Aliamphritea hakodatensis: one gene and its partner. The protein of the gene in region 1 interacts with the protein of each later gene in a pairwise test. Links are inferred from orthologs where the notes say so. Each region holds a gene or a part of one and is shown on either strand. Other genes may lie near its edges. The genes, in order: recO and recR.

Evidence for each region.
Region 2: the proteins of recO (region 1) and recR interact in binary tests that used the Escherichia coli proteins (3 or more experiments, as listed by UniProt). The link is inferred for Aliamphritea hakodatensis from one-to-one orthologs.

What each region holds. Positions count from the first base shown.
Region 1 is NZ_AP025281.1:1,187,490-1,197,027, reverse strand. What follows is about bases 1-2,786. They hold recO (DNA repair protein RecO), read right to left. Parts: upstream 1,853-2,786; coding sequence 1,148-1,852; downstream 1-1,147. Other genes in these bases: era (GTPase Era), read right to left, coding at 1,879-2,786; pdxJ (pyridoxine 5'-phosphate synthase), read right to left, coding at 294-1,073; acpS (holo-ACP synthase), read right to left, coding at 1-284. In the rest of the region: more of era, read right to left, coding at 2,787-2,814; rnc (ribonuclease III), read right to left, coding at 2,811-3,494; PCI15_RS05425 (DUF4845 domain-containing protein), read right to left, coding at 3,494-3,862; lepB (signal peptidase I), read right to left, coding at 3,882-4,703; lepA (translation elongation factor 4), read right to left, coding at 4,712-6,511; PCI15_RS05410 (DegQ family serine endoprotease), read right to left, coding at 6,709-8,115; PCI15_RS05405 (SoxR reducing system RseC family protein), read right to left, coding at 8,139-8,582; PCI15_RS05400 (MucB/RseB C-terminal domain-containing protein), read right to left, coding at 8,619-9,458; RNA polymerase sigma factor RpoE, read right to left, coding at 9,532-9,538. UniProt on the Escherichia coli protein: Involved in DNA repair and RecF pathway recombination.
Region 2 is NZ_AP025281.1:1,421,330-1,430,915, reverse strand. What follows is about bases 3,950-6,783. They hold recR (recombination mediator RecR), read right to left. Parts: upstream 5,750-6,783; coding sequence 5,150-5,749; downstream 3,950-5,149. Other genes in these bases: dnaX (DNA polymerase III subunit gamma/tau), read right to left, coding at 6,158-6,783; PCI15_RS06490 (YbaB/EbfC family nucleoid-associated protein), read right to left, coding at 5,759-6,085; rnd (ribonuclease D), read right to left, coding at 3,951-5,126. In the rest of the region: PCI15_RS06525 (type 1 periplasmic-binding domain-containing protein), read right to left, coding at 1-1; PCI15_RS06520 (YchJ family protein), read right to left, coding at 171-1,292; bifunctional UDP-sugar hydrolase/5'-nucleotidase UshA, read right to left, coding at 1,421-3,073; PCI15_RS06510 (YcgN family cysteine cluster protein), read right to left, coding at 3,174-3,626; PCI15_RS06505 (YcgL domain-containing protein), read right to left, coding at 3,626-3,916; more of dnaX, read right to left, coding at 6,784-8,281; PCI15_RS06480 (sensor domain-containing diguanylate cyclase), read right to left, coding at 8,470-9,586. UniProt on the Escherichia coli protein: May play a role in DNA repair. It seems to be involved in an RecBC-independent recombinational process of DNA repair. It may act with RecF and RecO.

The DNA of each region.
Region 1 (9,538 bases):
GCCTGAGCATTTCCGGTTACCTCCAGCAGAGGCTTGCCCAGTGTATCGTGACCGATCTCGAACTGCTGCCAGCCGATACCGTGCCCAATACCGGTGCCAAGCGCTTTAACCGCCGCTTCTTTCGCGGCAAAACGCTTGGCGAGAAATCTGGCCGGCTGAGCACTCTGAGCAAACTGCTCGTGCTCCGCCGGGGTCAGGATTCTGCCCGCCAGCTTAGGGGTACGGTTCAGTGCAGCTTCAATTCTGGCAATTTCAAGAATATCGGTGCCGATACCGCAAATCATAAATGGCTCTTACTCAGCATTCTGAAGGGCATCACGAAGCGGTTGTACCCGTGCCTGAGTCACCCGTAACAGATCACGCATTTCAGAAACAGCATCCTTCAGCCCGACAAACACCGCCCGGGCAATAATGCCGTGGCCTATATTCAGTTCTGTCAGCTCCGGAATTTCAGCGATTTGTTCAACATTATGATAGTGCAAACCGTGACCGGCATTCACAATCAGACCTTTTTGATACGCATAGCTGGCGGCTTCACGGATACGGGCCAGCTCTGCTGCCTGCTCTTCTGCTGTTTCTGCATCAGCATAAGCACCGGTATGTAATTCAATGACCGGGGCACCGCAACGGATGGTGGCGTCTATCTGTGCATTATCAGGATCAATAAACAGTGAAGCTTCAACCCCGGCACTGGCCAGACGGTCACAGGCGGCTTTTACCTTATCTTCCTGTCCGACAACATCCAGACCGCCTTCAGTGGTCAGCTCTTCACGCTTTTCCGGTACCAGACAGGCATGGGATGGCTTTACTTTTTCAGCAATCGTCAGCATTTCATCAGTGACGGCCATCTCAAAATTCATCCGGGTCTGCAGTGTTTCAGCCAGAAGATAGATGTCACGGTCCTGAATATGGCGACGGTCTTCACGCAGGTGTACGGTTATACCGTCTGCACCGGCCTCTTCGGCCATCGCCGCAGCCTGTACCGGATCAGGGTAACGTGTTCCGCGCGCCTGACGTAAGGTCGCGATATGATCAATATTCACCCCAAGAAGTAAGCGTTTTGGTTCGACCACTGTAATCCCCTAATACACCGGACTCTTTTTGAGCCGGAAAAAATCAAAAAAAAAAAATGATCAGCCCTTATCAGCTAATCGCCGGCACCCGCCTGAATACTTATTTTAGTGAATAACTCACGGCTGCGTAAACGCTGATGTCCGAGTAAATGATCAAACACCTGACGCATTAATCGCTTGGCAACCTTTCTGACGGCTGCCTGAGTATATTCTTCCCGCCCCATCGCCTGCAGTAGCTCGGCAGGCAGAGCTGCTTTATTCATCGGACTGGTCTGGCAAAAACCCTGTTCCGGATGATAATAATAGTGCCGTTCAGGGAGACAGCGGGTAAAATCAAAATCATAACCCAGCTGTTGTAACAGCTGACGCTCAAAGACCCGCAGCGCTACCTCTATATCGGTGCCGTCAAGCAACTCATTCAGCACATACTGATAATAAACATAGAGTCTGGGGTGCGGATCAATATTTTGCAGCAACCGTTCCAGAAGTTCGTTCACATACAAACCGCATAACAGCGCAGAGCCGGTCAGAAAAACCGGCGCAGCAACAGCTTCAGCCGTGATCAGCGTTTTCAGTTCCTGGCGGCCCCGCCAGCTAATTTGCAGAGGTGTGAACGGTTGCAGAACGGCACGGAATTTTGACTTGGGATTGCGGGCGCCTTTCACGACCGCACTGACTTTTCCATGCTCAAGTGTGAAGAAGTCCACCAGCGCACTGGTGTCCCGGTAAGGCCGGCTATGTAAAACATAAGCGGCCTGCGCATCTACCTGAAACGCCATCTTAAGCCGCCTGCCGGAGGGTCAGATCAGTCCAGATCGTTATAACCAAGGCTGCGAAGCGCCCTTTCATCATCGGACCAGTTAGAACGGACCTTAACCCACAGGTTCAGCATGACCTTGGTCTCGAACATATCTTCCATATCGATGCGGGCATCCCGCCCGATGCCTTTGATCTTGGCACCTTTATCACCGATAACTATACGTTTCTGCCCTTCCCGCTCGACCAGAATCAGTGCATGAATCACCAGGATGCCCCGCTCATTTCTGCCGAACTCTTCGATTTCCACCGTCGTACCGTAAGGGATCTCATCCCCCAGATTACGCATCAGTTTCTCACGCACAAGTTCTGCCGCTAAAAAACGGGAACTGCGGTCAGTAATCTGATCTTCCGGATAAAAATGCATGCTTTTTGGCAGCTGCGCATTCACCGCTGCTTCAAGCCGGTCAACATTGGTGCCTTTCTCCGCAGAGATAGGAATGATTTCCTGAAAATCCATTTTTTCAGATAGCACAGCCAGGTGTGGCAACAGGGATTCTTTATCTTCCAGCTGATCAATCTTATTGACCGCCAGAATGACTGGGCATTTAGCCCCCTGAACCTTGTCGAACACGATCTGGTCTTCATCTGTCCAGGCGGTACGGTCAATGATAAAAATCACCGCATCCACGTCCCGGAGTGCAGAACTGGCCGCTTTATTCATGTAGCGGTTAATCGCTTTATCCTGGTCTTTATGCAAACCCGGCGTATCGACATAAACCGCCTGAATGTCCCCTTCAGTCTTAATGCCTGAAATCTGATGACGGGTTGTCTGAGGCTTACGGGAAGTAATACTCAGCTTCTGGCCAAGAATGTAATTCAGCAGCGTCGACTTACCGACGTTAGGCCGGCCAACGATCGCCACAAATCCACAATGCTGATTATCATTCGGCTCAGCCAGCATGTAACTCAGATCCCGGCTCATGCGACACCCACTTTCAGTTCAACAAGTGCCTCACGGGCCGCTTCCTGTTCCGCCTGACGGCGACTGTTACCGGTTCCTTCGGTAGGTTTATCCAGCAGGCTCACAGTACAGCGGATATAAAATGTCTGCTGATGGGCTTCCCCTTCAACGGACATCAGTTCGTATTCAGGCAAAGCAACCCGGCGGGACTGTAAAAACTCCTGCAGGCGGGTCTTGGAATCTTTCTGGGTATTCTGCAAATTCGTCTGCTCGAGACGTTCTTTATACCAGCGCAAAACGTAACCGCGGCAGACCTCCATATCGCTGTCCAGATAAATGGCACCGATAATCGCTTCAACCGCATCGGCCAGAATTGAATCACGACGAAAGCCGCCGCTTTTCAGCTCACCGGACCCCAGCTTCAGATAATCTCCCAGTTTCATTTCACGGGCGATCTCGGCCAGGGTTTCACCCTTAACCAACTGTGCCCGCAACCGGCTTAACTGACCTTCTTTCGCTTCAGGAAAACGTTTAAACAACGCCTCAGCGATCACAAAATTCAGAATAGAATCGCCAAGAAACTCCAGACGCTCGTTATTCCGCTTTCCATGACTGCGGTGGGTAACAGCCAGCTCAGCAAGACTTTCATCCTTAAAGGTGTAATTCAGCTTTCGGGCCAGCTCTGTGACAGACTTAATAATCAACGGGGAATCACTTCATACTTCTCATCAAACTTTACCAAAGCAGCAACGTTAAAGAACATTGGCACTTCGACCTGGTAATTCAGTGTAATAGTTAATACACCTTCGTTCCGTTCCAGTTTCAGCGCTTCTTCTGAAGGCAGCTTAACCTGATTTATGCGGAAACGTTTCGATAACGACAACCGGATTTCCCGGTTCGATTTGGCAATTTCTGACTGATTTTCAGTCAGATCAACAACCGTTGAATTGATCAGGTAATGATCAAAAAAAACCGGGTATAGCTTCAGGCCCACGGCTGCAAAAATACCGATGACCATCAGAATCATCATGGTTGAAAAAAAAGATGCACCACGCTGTTGTCGTCTCATATTGCAGACCTCTCCGAGGTTACTTAATCATCCTTGCATCACCAAAGTCAGGGACAGAGAAGAAGGTATTCCAGTGCATCCACACTGCAAACGCCTTACCAACCAGCAACTCATCAGGCACAAAGCCCCAGTAACGGCTGTCGTTACTGTTGTCGCGGTTATCCCCAACCATGAAATAATGTCCTTCCGGCACTACCCACTCTGCCGCAATCCTTGGCGGAGTCAGATCACGATACATTTCGTGAGTCACCGGCCCCAGCTGTTCTTCGATCAGCGCCCGCACCGGCTTACCCGGAGGCAGCTGCGCCAGCACCTTCTGCGGCTGGGGTTTATCATTAACATATAGCACTTTATTAAAGTACTTAATACGGTCACCGGGTAAACCGACTACCCGCTTTATGTAATTAATGGCCGGCTGTTTAGGGTATTTGAAAACAACCACATCGCCCCGCTGCGGGTCATTCATCGGAATAACCTTGGTACCCAGTACCGGCAAACGGAACCCGTATTCCCATTTATTAACCAGTATAAAGTCGCCGATTTTAAGGGTTGGCAGCATAGATCCGGACGGAATCTGGAAAGGTTCTACCAAAAAAGAACGAAGAATAAGGACAATGAATAACACCGGAAATAAAGACCGCGCAGTATCAATCAGCGCATTTTCTTTATTCAGCCCGTCGAGCGTATCATCAGAAAGTGAGGTACCGTTCTCAGCTGCCTGCGCAGCCGCAACAGCAATCCGCTGACGACGGTTCGCAGACAACATAACCCGGTCATATACCCACCCAAGCGCAGCCAGAAAGGTTAACGCGACCAGTACCAGTGCAAAGTCAAAGTCCATGCTTGTTCCTAGTTATCAACTTTTAATACAGCCAGGAATGCGTCCTGAGGAATCTCAACACGGCCAACCTGCTTCATACGTTTCTTACCTTCTTTCTGCTTTTGCAGCAGTTTCTTCTTACGGCTCACATCACCGCCGTAACACTTAGCCGTTACGTTTTTACGCAGCGCTTTTACAGTTGTCCGGGAAATGATTTTACCGCCAATGGCGGCCTGAATCGCCACATCAAACATTTGACGGGGAATCAGTTCTTTCATCTTTTCACACAGCATACGGCCACGGTACATAGCATTATCTTTATGCAGAATAACCGCCAGTGCATCGACTTTTTCACCGTTAATCAGAATATCAAGCCGCACCAGCTTAGCTTCTTCAAACCGAACAAAATTATATTCCAGCGAAGCATAACCCCGACTGACTGACTTCAGACGATCGAAGAAATCCAGTACCACCTCGGCCATTGGCAGCTCATATGAAATCTGCACCTGATTACCGACAAAGTTCATTTGCTTCTGAACACCACGCTTATCGACGCACAGACCGATAACCTGGCCAAGATAGTCCTGCGGCACCAGAATATTGGCTTCGACGATTGGCTCACGCATCTCGTTAATAGAGCCAAGATCCGGCAGTTTCGAGGGGCTGTCGATATGAATAATATCTTTATTATTCATTTCAAGTTCGTAAATTACTGTCGGTGCAGTGGTCACCAGGTCCAGATTATATTCACGTTCTAAACGCTCCTGAATGATCTCCATGTGCAGCATGCCAAGGAAGCCACAGCGGAAACCGAAACCCAGCGCATCGGAAGATTCTGGTTCAAAAAATAAAGAAGCATCGTTCAGCGTCAGTTTATCCAGCGCCTCACGGAAGTCTTCATAGTCATCTGAACTGGTCGGGAATAAGCCGGCATATACCTGCGGCTGAACTTTCTGGAAGCCTGGCAGGCTTTCAACTTCAGGAGTTTTGGCGTGGGTTATGGTATCACCTACCGGAGCGCCATGAATGTCTTTGATGCCCGCGACAACGTAGCCTACTTCACCGGCTTTCAGCTCATTGGTTTCATGCCGTTTCGGGGTAAAAATACCGACACTGTCGACACTCTGAACCTGACCGGTCGACTTAATAACAATCTTATCTTTCTTACGCAGCACACCGTCTTTAACACGTACAAGTGAGACCACACCCAGATAGTTATCAAACCAGGAATCAATAATCAGGGCCTGAAGAGGTGCATCCACATTACCTTCCGGTGCAGGGATTGTTTCCACCAGCGCTTCGAGTACATCATCAATGCCCAGGCCACTTTTTGCACTGCAAGGTACGGCATCGGTCGCATCAATACCGATGACTTCTTCAATTTCCAGCCGAACGCGATCAGGTTCAGCCTGTGGCAAGTCCATCTTATTCAGTACCGGCAGTACTTCCAGTCCCTGTTCCAGCGCTGTATAACAGTTAGCAACAGACTGGGCTTCAACACCCTGCGCGGCATCAACCACCAGCAAAGCGCCTTCACAGGATGCAAGTGAACGGGATACTTCATAACTGAAGTCCACGTGCCCCGGCGTATCGATAAAGTTCAGCTGATAAGTTTCGCCGTCTTTCGCTGTATAGTTCAGCGTGACACTCTGCGCCTTAATCGTAATACCGCGCTCACGCTCAATATCCATTGAGTCAAGCACCTGGGCTGCCATTTCACGTTCAGACAAACCTCCGCAGGTCTGAATAAAGCGGTCTGCCAGGGTAGATTTACCGTGGTCGATATGGGCAATAATTGAAAAATTTCGAATATGATCGAGCTTACTCACCGTGCATTCACCAGCATAAGATATAGGGCGCGCGATTGCTTACAAACAGGCGCGAAATCAGAAGCGGCCAAGTGTACCGTATTTAACTTTGCGCGGCCATTGAAAACCCGCCGATAAAGCCAACCTCTGCAAGCAGTCAAAAGAAGAAAAGCACAAAAAAGAAGGGAGTCATGCTCCCTTCCTGTTTCACGGTCTGTTTACTTCAGTTTAAGCGGGATAAACATTGGGCTGCCGCGGCGAACAATTCGCATTGGCACAGCTTTTCCTGTTGGCAAATCAGCAACCACCTCACCGAACTGTCCCGCAGATTCAATGCGCTGGCCGTTCAGTATTGTAATAACGTCACCCGGTAGCAGACCGGCATCCGCCCCAGCCCCGGCATCAACACGGCGCACAATCACCCCGGAGGCGACATTCCAGCGATCTTTCACCTGCTGGTCCAGCTCGCCAATCTGAATATTCAGCCGGTTAGCATCAGGCTTATTACTCTTTGGCGAACGGGTATTCATGGCCATCGCACCGTCATCAAGCACACCAATTGCTACATCAATATTCTGGCGGCCGCCATTACGGATCACGCTCACAACGGCATCAGAACCGGGCTTAACTCTGCCCACATGATGCGGCAAATCACTGGAACGGTTAATCGCCATTCCGTTAAAACTGTAAATCACATCACCTTCCATCAGACCTGCCGCCTCGGCAGGGCTGCCCGGCAATACTTTTGCAACCAGAGCACCTTCTGGTTTATCCAGACCAAAAGACTCAGCCAGATCCCGGCTGACTTCCTGAATCACCACACCTAACCAGCCGCGCTGTACTTCGCCATTTGCCTTGAGCTGATCGACAACATCCATTGCCACATTCATGGGAATCGCGAATGAAAGCCCCATAAAACCGCCAGAACGGGTATAGATCTGCGAGTTAATTCCGATAACTTCACCGTCCAGATTAAACAGCGGACCACCCGAGTTACCCGGATTAATCGCAACGTCCGTCTGAATAAACGGCACGTAGGTGCCATTCGATAAGCTACGGTCTGTCGCACTGATAATGCCTGCCGTTACAGAGTAATCGAATCCAAATGGCGATCCGATTGCCAGCACCCATTCACCCACCTCGGCCTTATCTGAATTCCCCATCGGAACCGTTGGCAGGTTATCCGCGTCTATTTTCAAAAGCGCTACGTCCGAACGTTCATCCGAACCAATCACCTTTGCTTCCAGTTGCCGACGATCATTAAGACGAACAATGACCTCATCCGCATCTTTAATCACGTGGTGATTAGTCAGCACGTAACCGTCTTCAGAAATGATGAACCCGGAACCCAGTGACTGAGGCGCCTGACGGCGTGGCTGGGAACCTTCATTACCCGGAGGCAAACGGAAGAAATGCCTGAATATTTCAGGAATCTGTTCGCCGTTAGGCCCTTCAAACTCTGGGAAATTACTCTGCCGCTGTGCCTGAGACTGGGTAGTACTGATGTTAACAACTGCTGGCGATGCTTTTTTTACCAGTTCCTTAAACTCAGGTAATGCCGCCTGAACAGGCGCTACAATGACGAACAAAATGATAAAACTGAATAATTTATGTAATGATTTCATACAGGATCCTTGAATCATCCACATCAGATATGAGTAACAACACGCAATAAGACGGGCTGAAAACGGCAGTTTCTGCCAAAGCGCCGGCTAATTAAACGCACAGCCAGAAACCCCACCAGCAGGCCTGCCAGCGCACTGAAAATGACGACAGGTTCTGAATATGCTGCCATTTGTGCACATACAGCCAGCACAAACATAGCAACCAGAGGCAACAGATAAATAAGTAACGAAGCACTCAGGAAGGTACTTTCCTCAACCCCCAGAACAACCTGATCATCAGGCTTAACCGGCAGGTTATCCGGATTATCAACGGAGATTTTCAGCTTCCTGCCATCGCCTACTTTTGCCAGCAAACTTTGCCCGCAATTTTTTTGAGAACTGCAAGTTGAACAACTGCTCTGCTTAACCGTTTCCACGACCAAGTTATCGTCATTTACAGAGATAACCCGGCCTGTTTCTTCAATCATGTCAGATATCTACACAATAAGATTCAGTCACCTGAATCAGTCTTTTGCTTTAACTGAATTAGCAATCCGGTCTGCAACGGTTAAAGGCACATCACCGACAACGGTTATAAAACGGTCATCCTGTGTTTTTCCGACAGCCACAACGTCGCCAACCCGGGTCACGCCTTCAAGCGAAGCCTGTTGTTTCAGTTCTTCAACACACACAGTAAATGCATTCTTACCATTAGAAAAGACGGCAACTTCAGCGGTAGAAGTGCGCCCGTTTTTCACTGGGGAATACCCTTCAGGTACCCAGTTCGGCTGCCAGGACGATGCTTCTGCAGCAACCAGTGTTTCATGTTGTTTAATATATTTTGTGAGGCTCTGGTTAAGACGAATAACATCAGGCTCACCTTCAGCAGTCTCCGCCGTACGATCACCATACTGTGCCGGTAACACATCCGCAGAGACAGGCGTATTCGGCAGAATAAAGCCAGTATTCGGAGTGCTTTGCGCTAAACCTTCACCGGCAGGAACTCCACCGTATTGCTGAGCTCCCAGAATAACAACGGCTGTTACAGAAGCCGCCATTGCCATACTTGCCACAGGTTTCAACAGATACTCACGCCAACCAATTGTCCGCGTCGCCGAAGAGTCTTCACCCGGCTTCATTGTATACGTCGGTTCATCATCGACTGCAGCCATGACAGCGCTGCTGATATCCATCACTACCGGAGACTCATCCTGTTTCATAACAGAACTGGCCAGATGATACCGTTGCCATTTTTCGCCGGACTTCTGATCTTCAGGCAGCCGTTTTAGCAGACTTCTTAACTCTAACTCACTGACTTCATTATCCATCAGAGCTGAGATAGTCTCTTGCTGATGATCACTCATTGCTGATCTCCTCACACACTAAAAGTAGTACGCATTTCACCTTTTCTCTATACAACACCAGACCTCTCAATCCTTATTGT
Region 2 (9,586 bases), 230 kb from region 1 along the record:
TGATGTCTCTCCTCCGGTAATCAGGCTGTACGGCAAAATGCTATACAGCGGTTAAGGTGGATACATCATAAAAACAGTTAGTGAATTAGTAAAACTCAATATTTTCAGATTTTATTGAGAAATATTAATAGTGCTTTTTTACAGACCGTTGTCAGAGATAAAAAACGCCGCTAAACAGCATCATCCACATGTAAATCAAAGCAACAATCCACATAACGGCTACCACTGCCACACAGGCACGGCTGCGTTTTATCCGGCTGGGGCTGGCTGTTCTCCATCACATAATGAGATGCATGCTCGCGTTTCGTCCAGAGCTGCTCATTTTTATTCAGGAAATCACTCTTAATTAAAGGCTTGGTCACATCCAGATATTCACTGTATTTAGCAACAGCCTGCACCTGCTGATCAATCGAAGCATGCAGGGTCGCAACCGAGAACAGAGACTCGGTAGTCACCAGACTCAGCCGGTAACGGTTACCGAAACCATGCTTATACATTTCAAATGCCTGCGTGAAACACTCGATAGCAGACGGTTCCAACTCCAGATAACTCAGTGCAACGCCGATATCTTCAACCACAGACGCACGGCATGCACTAAAGCCAAACAGTGTCGACATTTCATAGGTATTACTGGTCAGCGAAAGCTCCAGGCAGGCCATCAGCGTTAACGCCGCCTGACGGTGATGATCAAACGCAAGCTGCAGCCGTGACACATACACCAGTAAAGCCGCCAGATCTGCCTCATCAACCCCAAGGGATCGGCACTCAGCAATTTCTGAATAAAACAGTTCAAGTAACAGAGTATTGGCTGCTTCAGAAATATAAGACTGTCCCACCAGCGTACTGTCGTTAATCAGCCGGGTGGCTATTCCTGCGATATACAGCGATAGATTCAGCCGCGCAGCACCGGGCATATCATCAATATCACGGAAAAGTTCCAGACCGTTCTTTTGCGTATTCCGGGCATACTGCCAGGCATAAATAAGAGCTTCCAGCCCCTTTTCCGGAGAAATACCGTTACTGAGAAACAGCGCATCCAGCTTTTCACACAACGCCTCAAACTCCGGCACGTCTTCTTTTTCACGGTATTCATAGACACTTTCATGAGGGCCGGCCGCAACCAGTGCAGCCATCACGGAAGACAAGCGCTCTTGCAGATACCCGTCGGTAACCGCAACATCCAGTACTGATTCTGAACGCGCCGGCTTACGCGGTAATGCAGCAACATTCAGGGGGATATCAGATGCGGTTGCCAGGGCAAAAGCCGCCAGTTTATTCTGCTGTACGCTCACATTCACTCCTCAGAAGCGTCGGAAATTTCTCTTCAGGCCAGCTAACAGTCACTGCCGTTCAGCCTGCTTCAGTTTCAGCACCTTAGAACCGTTAACTGAAACAAAGCTGAACGCATGAAAGAACAGACTCAGCGACGAATAATATCCGCGGAATCAAAGCGGGCTGCACTTAACGGACTATTTACCTCAAGATAAGTCCGCAGCACTTCTGCATCCACAAACCCGGTATTCACGTAGCCCGGATGATCATCCATTTTCGGGTAACCGTCACCGCCCGAGGCGATATAGCTGTTAATCGCCATCCGGTAGGTGCCGGCGGGATCCACAGGCTGACCGGCCACCAGAACCTTATCCAACTTACCGCCAACGACTTCCAGCTGAACCCCGGCAAACTGTGCAAATGCTCCGCTGTCCACCGGCTTCTCAGCAACAACCGCCAGATAATCCAGCAACTCGGCACCACTGAGCTCAACAAAAGCGACCGCATTGGCAAACGGCTGTACTTTAAGAACATCTTTGTAGGTAATATCACCGGCTGCAATGCTGTCCCGCACACCGCCTGAATTCATCACTGCCAGGTCCGACTGGGTTTTATCCATCTGCGCCTGCGCAATCAGCACACCCAGGTTGGTGGGCTGAAAACGGATCGCACCCCGGTCGCCTTCCAGTTTAGCGTCTACCTCGCCAATCTTAATCTGTAGCTGCGCCTGCCCCTGCTCCTGATAAGGCTGCAGGAACGCCTTCAGCCCGGCATCCTCAGCAATCGCATCAGCCACCAGCATCCTGACTTTTTTGCCGTCAGCACCTTTGACTTTTTTCTTAAGATTCACGGGAATCAGCTGATAGCTTTCCAGCCGCAGCTCACCGTCTTTAAATACCAGATCCGCACGGCCCACATATTTACCCCATTCATGGGCCTGCATAATCAGGGTACCGTTCTGCACGTCCGGCATACAGGCATCACCCGGCCGGAATCCATTCACAGCGGTTCCGTCCGCCGCCATACACACCGGGTCCTGAGAATGCCCACCGATAATCATATCCAGCCCGTCAACCTGGCGGGCCATGGTCACATCCCCCGGTGCGTTAATGCCGTAAGCAGCATCCACATAGTGCCCCATATGGGTCGCCGCGATGACAACATCAGCCTGATCCTGCAACTCAGGTACCAGAGATGCAGCTTCTGCCACCGGGTCAGTAAAACGGATATCACTGATAAACTCCGGGTTCCCCAGCTTAGCGGTATCCTTTGTCGTCAGGCCGAGCACTGCGATCTTCAGATCACCGCGGTTAAAGATACGGTAGGGCTCAAATAACCGCTCACCGCTGTCCTGTTCGTAGATATTCGCCGCCAGAAAGGGAAAGTCAGCCCAGGCCTGCTGTTCCCGCAACACACCCAGCGGATTATCAAATTCATGGTTACCCACAGCCATAGCATCATAGCCAATCCGGCTCATGCCTTTAAAATCCGGTTCGGCATCCTGAAGGTCTGACTCGGGGACTCCGGTGTTTATATCTCCACCGGACAGCAATAGCAGCTCACCGCCCTGCGCAGCAACCTCTGCACGGATGCGGTCAATCAGTGTTTTCCGGGCAGCCATGCCATATTCGCCATGCCGGTTTGACCAGAAACGGCCATGATGATCATTGGTATGTAAAACCGTCAGCCGGTACTCCTTACCCGCCTGCCAGTCTGCCTCTTGCTGTGCCCCGGTAAACGCACACCCGGACAGCGCCACTGAAACCAGCCCACCGGCAATCGCAGCTTTTAATCTGAACATCGGAAAACTCCTGTATCTTTATCCTGAAAAACCTATGCGGAATACCATAAGCCCGTAACAGCTTATAGCAGGGAAACAAACAAAGAGGCAACGGTGACCGCTAGGCCGGGCCACCGGATTCGATTACATAATCAATATAATCTTCTTCAGCAAGCTGATCATCGGTTACTTCAAACCAACTGACCACAGACGCCCCGGCCTGCTTAACAGACTCCCGGCGCCCGGTAATCAGCGGATGCCAGTCAGGAATGTCCTTGCCTTCATGAATTAAACGGTAGGTACAGGTACGGGGTAACCAGTGGAACTCCTCCACATCTTCCGGCCTGAGCTTGACGCACTGAGGTACCAGCGAGCAACGCTTCTCATACTCAGTACAAAACATGTTTTCCAGATCCAGCAGATGACAGACAACACTGGTGTAGTACACCTGCTCAGTCTCTTCATCTTCAACCTTATGCAGGCAGCATAAGGCACAGCCGTCACACAGGGATTCCCACTGGCTTTCAGACATCTCTTCCAGCGGCGTGGAACGCCAGAAGACTTCAGCAGCCATCAGCGCACTCCGGTTTCCGGCCGGTCAACATGCAAATCCAGCATGTAATCTTCTTTTGCCGGAGGCATTTGCAGGAAAAAACCCTTTTCCTGAATATCACTCAGTACCTTAGCCGCTTCCACACGGGCCATTTTCTTTTCCGGTGTAATCAGCATATCGAATACATGCAACGGGGTACCAAACATGGTTTTCAGTGCATCCGGCACACGGGCAAGCTGTTCCTGCTTATCAACGTACAGGTACATTTCGTCCTTTTTCGAACTTTTAAACACACTACAGATCTTTTTCATAGATATTCCGGAACGGCCAGCAAACCGGCCGTTGTTATGCAATTTCTTTCAGTTTAGCAACCAGCGCATCGCCAATTACCGATTTTCGCCAACCACTTAAACTTTCAGGCAGGCTGTACTCACCCTGCTCACCGGTTCGGATCAGCGCATCCAGATCCTTCTTACGTAACAGCACCTCAGGCGCCATGTCCAGCTCAGCTGCCTTTTCACGGGCCATAGCCTTGAGCTGCTTTAACGGTTTATTCCAGTCATAACTGAGCGGCTGCACAATGGATTCCGGCGGACTGGCCGCGGCAGAATCTTTCGCCATTTTCAGATAGCTCAGTATAGTCGCACCGTCCTGCCGCACCGCCCGGGGATGAATATCATCCACCTGAGACAGCGCATATTCGGAAGTGGGCCACTTATACACAATGTCAATCAGCGCCTGATTTCTCAGCACCCGGTTGCGGGGCACGTCGCGCTGGCGACAAACACGTTCACGCCACGCCGTAAGGTCACGCAGCGCGGCCAGCTTTTCAGCCGGCAACTTCCAGGCCTGACTGAAGCGCTTATAATAATGCACGCCGTCCGGGTCCCGATCGGGGATACTGGCCAGCAAGACCTGTAACTCATCTTCCACCCAGCTTGTCATGTTCCGGGCATCCAGTGCGTCTTTCTGTTTCAGGTACAGTGCCGGCAGATACGCCACATCCAGCGTGGCGTAATGCTCCTGCGCAGCGGTCAGCGGCCGCTGCAGCCAGTCGGAACGGGTTTCCCCCTTGCCGATCGCCACGCTCAGCGCATGCTCAACGATTCGCTGATACCCCATTGAAAAGCCCCAGCCCAGAAAACCGGCTGCAACCTGAGTATCAAACACCGGCGAAGGCATCTCCCCCAGCATGTAGAGAAATAATTCTAAATCTTCATTGCAGGCATGCAGAACCTTCAGCACCGACTCAGCACGGAACACCTCTACCAGTGGCGCGTAATTTTCAAGCGTCAGAGGGTCCAGCAGATAGCAGTGACGGTCATCCGCCACCTGAATCAGCCCCGGCAGGGGATAAAAAGTATCGACCCGGATAAACTCGGTATCCAGAGCAATGAGTGGCAGTGTCAGCCAGTGCCGGCAGCATTCTGCCAGCGCGTCATCGGTGCGCACCCAGACCGGTGTTTTGGCAGCCTCTTCAAGCGCTAAATAATCGTAAGATGCTGCACTTTCAGCATTCATAAACAGTTCCTGCAAAAGGCATTTCAGAGAAGTGAACGGCGACCGGCCAGCGCATGCGCCAGCGTGCCACCATCAACAAATTCAAGCTCGCCGCCCACCGGCACCCCGTGAGCAATACGGGTGACTTTTATCCCCATATCTTTAACCTGCTCGGCGATATAGTGAGCGGTTGCTTCGCCTTCAACCGTCGGATTGGTTGCCAGTATAATTTCTTCAATGCCGGCACCGTCAATCTGCTGAAGCAACACATCAAGCCCCAGATCCTGAGGGCCGATTCCGTCAATCGGGGACAAATGCCCCATCAGCACAAAATACTGACCGTTAAAACCGCCGGTCTGCTCGACAGCCAGCACATCCACCGGCGTTTCCAGAATACACAGCTTCGAACGGTCACGGCTACTGTCGTCGCAGATATCGCACAGCTCGTGCTCAGATAATGTCCGGCACCGGCTACAGCGGCCCACGTTTTCAATGGCCAGCTGTAAGGTTTCAGACAGTTTAATACCACCTTCCCGGTCACGCTCCAGCATATGAAACGCCATACGCTGAGCGGTTTTCGGTCCGACGCCGGGCAAGCAGCGAAATGCCTCAACCAGCGACTGAATCAAGGGACTGAATGACATAAACGCCCCTTAGAACGGCATATTGAAGCCTGGCGGCATACCCATACCACCGGTTACTTTGGCCATACGCTCCTGGCTGGCAGACTCGACTTTGCGCACCGCATCATTTACTGCCGCGGCAATCAGGTCTTCCAGAATTTCTTTATCTTCTGTCATCAGGCTGTCGTCAATATCAACGCGCTTTACATCATGACGGCCATTCATGACGATCTTCACCATACCGGCACCTGACTCACCGTTGACTTCCGCTTTGGCGACTTCTTCCTGGGCTTTTTGCAGTTCTTCCTGCATTTTCTGGGCCTGCTTCATCAGGTTGCCCATTCCACCTTTCATCATAATAAACCTCGATATTTATATATCTGTCGCCAGCAACACAGGTGCCGGCTAAGCAAAACTGTAATGTCTGAATTAATGCAGCGTTACCGGAGCATCAATAGGCTCAACGGAGGAAATATCAATCCGCCCGCCAAAACGCTCAATAATAGCCTGCACCGTTGCATCGGTTTCAATCGCGGTCACGGCCTGAGCCAGTCGCTCTGACTTTTTGCGCGAACGATACAGGCTCGGCGTCTCCCGGCTAAAGATTCCCAGTTCGAATTCTACCTGAAGTGGTTGCTGAAAATAATCGCTCAGCGCTGCAGAAATGCGGTCAGTGTGAACCTCATTGAGAATATTTCTCTGTTCATCAGCATAGTGGAATCTGAACACTCCATCACTGACAGCCTCAAGTGAGGTATTGGCGGCAATCATGTACGTCATCCCTGCCAGCCCCAACGCATCCACCAGCAGCACCCACTGAGATACATCCAGCTCAGCCAGTTGCCGGGAGATTTCTTCCGCCACAGGCTCAGCAATATAACCGTCCGCGACATTCGTCGGCGCTGTCATCACTGCCGGTGCCGGGTGTTCAGCCACAGCCGTATCCTGAGCCATCGCTGCCGATGGCTGCTTCACCTCTTCAGGCTTTTTTGACGGTTCAGACGCCTCCTGCGGTGCACCTGAAAAATACGACTCATCATAAGCCGGCGGCTCTTCCCACGGCGGTACATCATGTTCCGGAACTTGAGCAGCAACCGGCTCGCGGGCAACCGGAGCACTTTCGGCAACCGGCTGCGGAGCTGGCTCAGCAACTGCCGGCGCGGCGGCCTGTACAGACGGCTGTATAGGTGCAGCAGGCGCCTGTGCAACCGGCTGAGACAGCCCGGCTGATACTTCAGATTGTGCGGCGACGACCGAAACTTCAGAAGGTGCTGCAACGGGCGCTGCCGGAGGAGGCGTCACGGGTTCAGATGCCTGTTCCGTCGCCGGTGCAGGTACATTTTCAGGCGCAGGCGCAACCGCCTGAGCGGCCGGTGGCGGGCTGCTCTGAGCATCTTCCGACGGTTCAGCCCCGCCGTCAGAAACAGCCGACACTGATTGCGGCTTATCACCGCTTCGCGGCGGTGCAGATGCCGGACGGAACGCCAGCATCCGTAACATGACCATTTCCAACCCTTCACGGGCATCCGGCACATAGGGCAAATCTTTACGGCCCAGCAAAGCGACCTGATAATATAACTGCACGTCTTCAGCAGATAGCTGGCGTGCCAGTTCAAGCACCTGATCGCGGTCTCCCATACCATTATCAACGGCATCCGGCATCACCTGCCCCAGAGCTATCCGGTGCAACAGACTGATCAGATCTCCCAAAACCGTATTGTAATCCGGGGAAAACTGCGCCAGATCACTGACCGTCGCCAGCATATCTTTGGCGTTTTGCGCCACCAGGCTGTCAAGCAAACGGTACACCAGGCGCTGATCAATAGTGCCCAGCATAGAACGGGCATCTGCTTCATTAATCTCACCGGCACCAAATGCAATCGCCTGATCCGTCAGACTCATGGCGTCCCGCATGGAGCCATCAGCTGAGCGGGCCAGCAACCACAGCGCCGGCTCTTCAAATTTAATGGATTCCTGAGTCAGTACATGCCGAAGGTGATCAACGATCCGCTCGGGAATCATGTTCTTCAGATTGAACTGCAAACAGCGGGACAGAATCGTCACCGGCAACTTCTGTGGGTCAGTCGTTGCTAAAAGAAACTTAACGTGGGGAGGCGGTTCTTCCAGCGTCTTCAGCAGCGCATTGAAAGAATGGGTCGACAACATGTGCACCTCATCGATGAGGTAAACTTTGTAGCGACCGTGGGTCGGCGCGTACTGAACGTTTTCCAGCAGCTCACGGGTATCTTCAACCTTGGTACGTGACGCCGCATCCACCTCAATCAGGTCAACAAAACGGCCTTCGCTGATTTCCTGACAGGGTGCGCATTTACCACAGGGAGAAGAAGAAACACCATTGGCACAGTTCAGTGACTTGGCAAATAACCGCGCTATCGAGGTTTTGCCCACCCCGCGAGTGCCTGTAAACAGGTAGGCATGATGCAGACGATCATCGTCGAGAGCGTTCACCAGTGCCTTAAGCACGTGCTCCTGACCAACCATCTCCTGAAATGTTGCGGGGCGCCATTTTCGCGCCAGGACCTGATAACTCATGATGTGATGATTCTTATCCGGTAAGCCCAGAAACAGGCTTAAATTAAGCAGTACAAATAAATAAGCTCACATGCTAACGATAACCGCCCGACAGTGCCAGCTTAAGCCCGGGAATAATCAGCAAAAACTTTCATCAGACAGATCCCCTCTCCATTCACCTGATGCCTGAAAACCATTACTGAGGCTTATCAGACACTTTCCACAGGCTCAGTCAGCTTTTCACGGCACTCAGTGCCACTCAGCACAGCCACCTCGGCCCGGTCGCGACCATTTTGCTTCGCCATATAGAGGGCTTCGTCTGCCAGCCTGATCGCATCGTCCATTGATGCGGCATGTTGTGGGTATACCGCAATGCCAACAGAGGTTGTCACCGTACCCAGTGACAGCTGATTGATACTCAGCTCAAGCTGCCTGACAGCCTTGCAGATCCGTGCCGCGATCTGTTCTGCCTGCTGTGCGCCGGTAGACGGACATACAATACAGAACTCCTCGCCACCGTAACGACAGGCAATATCCTCCTGCCGGAGAGAATCTTTTAACGCCTGCGACACTGCCTTAAGGACATGATCACCGGCATCATGACCAAAGTTATCATTAAAAAGCTTAAAATGATCAAGGTCGATCATCATGACAGCTATTTCACTGCCGGTACGCTCAGCCCTGCTATGAGCCTGATCCAACGCCTCCAGCATATAACGGCGGTTGAACAACCCGGTAAGCGGATCGCGGATCGCCTGCTCCCTCAGGCTGTCACGCAACTGAATATTGGCCAGCGTCAGGCCAATTTGCTCTGATATCGCACTCCACATTCCCTGATAATGCTCTGTATCGGTATCCAGAGACATGACAAAATGCAGAATACCGATAGTTTCCCCCTGCGCCAGGAGCGGAACACACAGACTCTGTTGCTCCTCAGGGGTATCCACCCAGTGACGACAGTAAGTTTCTATCCCGTGTTCCACTGAAAAATGCTGATGACCTTTACGAAGCGCCCAGCACTCACCAGGTGCAAAGCGTTCTGCCCCGGGCCATTCGCCGCCCCATTCCGTAATCCGGTCCAGCCGGTTACGGGAAGACTTGATAATCGAAATACTGCCCCGGAATTCAGGCAATAACCTGGGGATAACACTGGTCATCACCTCCCCGGCCTCTTCCAGCGTTGTACAAGCGTTCAGCAACCCCCCCAGAGTTTGTAACATTTTAATTTCAGCGGTCCGGTCATCCACCCGTTTTTCCAGCAAATGATGCTCTGCCTGAACAGCTTTGTTCATCACCCGGGCGGCTAGCACACCCAGAATCAGAACA